DNA from 2 places in the Pelagibaculum spongiae genome. Region 2 is predicted to be linked to the other one. Evidence: predicted binding sites of a transcription regulator. Region 2 holds the regulator's gene; the other holds the start of a gene.

Region 1 (2,397 bases), on a different contig from region 2:
CGGACGTCCAGCTAAGGCCGCAGCGGATAAAGCAGCACCTAAGGCAGAGCCTAAGCGTCGCGGTCGTCCACCTAAGGCCGCAGCTGATAAAGCAGCACCTAAGGCAGAGCCTAAGCGTCGCGGTCGTCCACCTAAGGCAGCAGCTGATAAAGCAGCAACTAAGGCGGAGCCTAAGCGTCGCGGTCGTCCACCTAAAGCAGCAGCTGATAAAGCAGTAGCAGAAGCACCTAAGCGTCGCGGTCGTCCACCTAAGGCCGCAGCTGACAAAGCAGCACCTAAGGCAGAGCCTAAGCGTCGCGGTCGTCCAGCTAAGGCCGCAGCTGATAAAGCAGCACCTAAGGCAGAGCCTAAGCGTCGCGGTCGTCCACCTAAGGCAGCAGCTGATAAAGCAGCACCTAAGGCAGAACCTAAGCGTCGCGGTCGTCCAGCTAAAGCCGCAGCTGATAAAGCCGCTGTTAAAGCAGAGCCTAAGCGTCGCGGTCGTCCAGCTAAAGCCGCAGCAGATAAAGCAGCACCTAAAGCAGAGCCTAAGCGTCGCGGTCGTCCACCTAAGGCAGCAGCTGATAAAGCAGCACCTAAGGCAGCACCTAAGCGTCGCGGTCGTCCACCAAAGGCTGCTAAGCCTGAAGTGAAAAGCGAGCCAGCAGCGCCCGTACAAGGTGAATTGACAGAATAATTCTGTAATTTTACTTTATAGCCGCCGTCCTTATTGAGGGCGGCGGCTTTTTTATGTGGTTAATAAAAATGACAGTTTCTAAATTAGTTAATGGGCCTATTCTGGCGCTTGAGTGTTGTACCGATGCTTGTTCTGTAGCATTGCAGGTTGATGGGAAAATATATTCCCGGTTTCAGGTTGTGCCGCGATCACATTCAAAAGTAATGTTGGAAATGGTTGATCAAGTTATTGCTGAAGCAGCAATTGATAAAAAGGATTTAAAGGCTTTAGCGGTTACGGCGGGCCCCGGAGCATTTACCGGTGTTCGATTGGGTGTCTCTTTTGCTCAAGGTATTGCATTTGGGTTGGATATTCCTGTTTATGCGGTAAATACTTTGGATGTTATTGCTCAAGGTGCTTATGTAGAAAATCCACAAGTAAAAAGTATTTTATCTGTTTTAGATGCTCGAATGGGTGAAGTGTACTTAGCGGGTTATCAAATTCAGAATGGGCAATTGCAGCTTGAAGTGCAATCTGGAGTATTCAAGCCTGAAGCGTTACCTAATTTAGACGTTGTCTCGCAGGCGCTGGTCTGCGGCACTGGCTGGAATGTATGTAAGCAGGCGTTACCGAAGGATGTGACTTCTGAAACAGAAAATCGTTTGCCTTCAGCTGTCGATATTTTCCCGCTGTTGGACAATACTCAGCCGATGTCAGCCGCTGATTTATTGCCAGTATATTTACGCAACGAGGTGACCTGGAAAAAATTAGACCAGCAGTAATGCAAAAGTAGAATTTACGTTTCCAGTTACAACTAATGGCAATTTAAAACTATTTCTAGTTTTGTGTCTGGTTTAACTTTACTTTCTCCTGTTTTTTTGTACAGTAAAAAAGATTTTTTAGGTAAGCGACAACCGGGAGTTATCGTTATGGCTGTAATTGTTCGCTATATCGTCGAAAGAAATGGTGTAGAGATGAAGGCTTTCAGCAGCAAAAAAGAAGCAGATGCTTATGATCGTCAGCTGGAAATTGCTGAGAAGTTCTCAGAATTCCTTGATCAATCAGGTTTAGAGTTAAATGAAGATCTGCAAGAAGAGTTAGGTATGTACCTAGCGGAGCATGCAGAGCAGGCTGTGGCCATACTTAAAGGCCAGAAAGAGAAAAAGCCTGCGTCGGCACCTAAGCCAGCAAAATTGGTAAAGAGTGCATAATCGTTGGTTGATTGGAAAAGCCGTAGCAATATCGCTGCGGCTTTTTTATGTCTTTTGCTTAATTAGGCATACAATCAATTTAAGCGAGTTATAGAAAATAATGATGACAGATCATTCAATATGACGACAAGAAAAAAATATCCAATCATAAATGCTAAAAATGTTGGTTCTCGTGAACAAGCATCAGCAGACATCGCCTGTAATTTCCAATCCAACACTCCTGTTGTATCGTCAAGCAACCCTCTTGCTGAAATACTGCTGGGTAGCGCTGGGCAGATAAATTTGTGTCGGCAATTGCTTGAAGATTTTACCCATCAAAAGCATCAAGGTGATGCTAGGAATTCAAATGTCGATTTTCATGCCACGTGTGAAGTGGAATGTGAAGGTTATCAATTAAATCTAAAATGTCACTATCAAAACGTAGATGACATCTATTTCATTTGGTTTAATATTGAGAAAAACCAACTGTTTTCCGAACACAATGGTTGGTTTAAAAAGGTTTCTGTCACCGATTTAGCTAAATACTCCGCC
Region 2 (2,397 bases):
AATGATGTAACACTCAATAGCTGGCCGGTTTTTTCTACCTCAAGGTTTGGTCTAACTTTAAAAGGCTGCCTTGAGGTAGTTGTATCGGGTAAATGTGGTTTGCCAGCGCTACAACAATAACAAGTGACATTGCTGTACCTAGCTAAACCAAAACGACCTGATGCGTGTTTAATGCCAACCCTGAGGAGGAAATGGAAAGCATGAAGACACATAAGCGGGATCGCACGCAAAGAGCTTGGAGTAAAGGGTATCATGCAGGCTTGGTCGGTATGTCCAAAGAAGCTTGTCCGTATGCTGGGTCAGTCAATGTTCGACACAACTGGATGGTGGGATGGCGACAAGCCAAAGAAAATCTATCTCATGGTTTAGAGTGACGGTGTCACTGTTTAATATTAAAACTTAATTTTTTAACCAAAAAGGCCGCTAGATGCGGCCTTTTTGATTTCTGTGGCTTTGCTTATTCTGTTCTAACTAGCTCGAAGTTTAGCTTGTCAATAAGATCATTTATCCTATCGCTACTAGTAAACCTAAAAAACACCTTCAATCGATTAAGAGAAATCCCGGATCACACCAATTGCGATACCTTCAATCGCAAAAGCGGTTTTAGGGGAAACCTTGATCACATCGAAATCTTTGTTTTCCGGGTGCAGTAAAATTTGCTTGCCGGTTTTTTCAAATCGCTTTACGGTGACATCTTCTTCAATACGAGCGACAACAATTTGGCCATTGAGTGCAGTTTGAGCCTGGCGCACTGCCAATAAGTCACCGTCAAGAATGCCAATGTCTTGCATGCTTAAGCCTTCTACTCGTAATAAAAAATCTGGTTTTGAGCGAAATACTCCAGGGTTTACTTGAATTCTTTGCTCGACATGCTCAGCGGCCAAAATAGGCTGGCCTGCGGCAACCTTGCCTACTAATGGTAAGGTTTCGTCTGGGTCATGTTGGTGATCGCCCAACAATCGAATGCCGCGAGATGTGCCAGCCAACAGTTCGATAGCGCCTTTTTTAGCCAAAGCCTTTAAATGTTCTTCTGCAGCATTGGCAGAACGAAAACCAAAATGTTGGGCAATTTCAACCCGGGTTGGAGGGAAGCCAGTCAGCTGAAGGTTTTGCTTGATTACATCAAGGATTTGCTGCTGCCTGTGAGTTAACTTCAGCATGTTGGTACCTGAGTATTAAAACAGTGCTGTTATTATATTCAGTAGTTGGGTCGAGCGCAAAGTTGTGTTGAGTCTATTTTTATCAAGGGAAGTTTGGGACATGACCCAGCTTTAGCTATAATCGCCCGCTTGCTTGTCACCTGTATTGGCTAATCATAGGCCCGCGGATAATTCATGAAGTACCTGATCAAACTATTTCCAGAGATAACCATTAAAAGTAAACCGGTTCGAAAGCGTTTCATTCAACAGCTGAAAAGCAATTTGAATGTACAGCTCAAGCGAATCGACCCAGAAATCAAAGTCTCTGGTAACTGGGATCGGCTCGATGTTGACGGTGTTGTCGAACAGCATCAGGAAGCCGCAGAGCAGGTGCTTTCTTGCACCCCAGGCATTGGAAGTTTCCTGCGGGTGTTCCCGCATGACTTTGAAACCATCGACGATATCTTGCAGCTTGCATTGCCGCACTATACCGAAGTGCTCAAAGGAAAAACCTTCTGCCTTCGGGTGAAGCGTACTGGTAATCACCACGCTTTTAGCTCCATTGATGTTGAACGCCAAGTAGGTGGTGGTTTAAATCAGTTGACCGAAGCGGTTGGTGTTAAACTGAAAAAACCTGATATTACGATCAAAATGGAAATTGTTGGCCAGCAATGCTTTATGGTTCAGCAGCAGCAGCCAGGTTTGGGTGGTTTCCCGCTGGGTACTCAAGATGCTGTGCTATCGCTGATTTCAGGTGGTTTTGATTCTGGTGTTGCCAGTTATTTGGTTAACCGCCGTGGTTTGCAGACGCATTTTTGCTTTTTCAACCTTGGCGGCCGAGCTCACGAAGTTGGTGTTAAGCAGGTTTCTCATCAATTATGGGAAAAGTACTCTAGTTCGCATCGAGTGAAGTTTGTTTCGGTACCTTTTGAAGGTGTAGTCGCTGAGATTTTAACTCGAGTTGAAAATTCGCAAATGGGTGTGATCCTTAAGCGGATGATGTACCGGGCAGCCAATAAAATTGCAGATCGTTTGAAGCTAGATTGTATAGTGACCGGCGAATCGGTCGCACAAGTGTCCAGCCAAACCTTAGCAAACTTGAATGTGATCGAGAGAGTCTCTGAAAAACTGGTGCTACGCCCATTAGTGACTATGGACAAGCCAGAGATTATCGATATTTCTCGTCAAATCGGCACCCATGATATGGCCAGTCAAATGCCTGAATATTGTGGTGTGATTTCGAAAAAACCAACCACGC

Evidence for each region. Region 2 encodes LexA, which represses DNA repair genes until DNA is damaged. Its sites were predicted from a motif close to TACTGTNTANNTANACAGTA; they were not measured.
Region 1: a site for LexA is predicted at 1,524-1,543, ahead of DC094_RS18810 (YebG family protein). Genes of this name have one in related genera too.

What each region holds. Positions count from the first base shown of each region.
Region 1 is NZ_QDDL01000011.1:44,731-47,127, reverse strand. Features, by position in the region: gene DC094_RS18820 (hypothetical protein) at 1-676, shown strand, start outside; gene tsaB (tRNA (adenosine(37)-N6)-threonylcarbamoyltransferase complex dimerization subunit type 1 TsaB) at 745-1,437, shown strand; gene DC094_RS18810 (YebG family protein) at 1,585-1,866, shown strand; gene DC094_RS18805 (sensor domain-containing diguanylate cyclase) at 1,987-2,397, shown strand, end outside.
Region 2 is NZ_QDDL01000003.1:127,571-129,967, reverse strand. Features, by position in the region: gene DC094_RS09495 (hypothetical protein) at 1-5, shown strand, start outside; gene rmf (ribosome modulation factor) at 201-374, shown strand; gene lexA (transcriptional repressor LexA) at 549-1,160, opposite strand; gene thiI (tRNA uracil 4-sulfurtransferase ThiI) at 1,335-2,397, shown strand, end outside.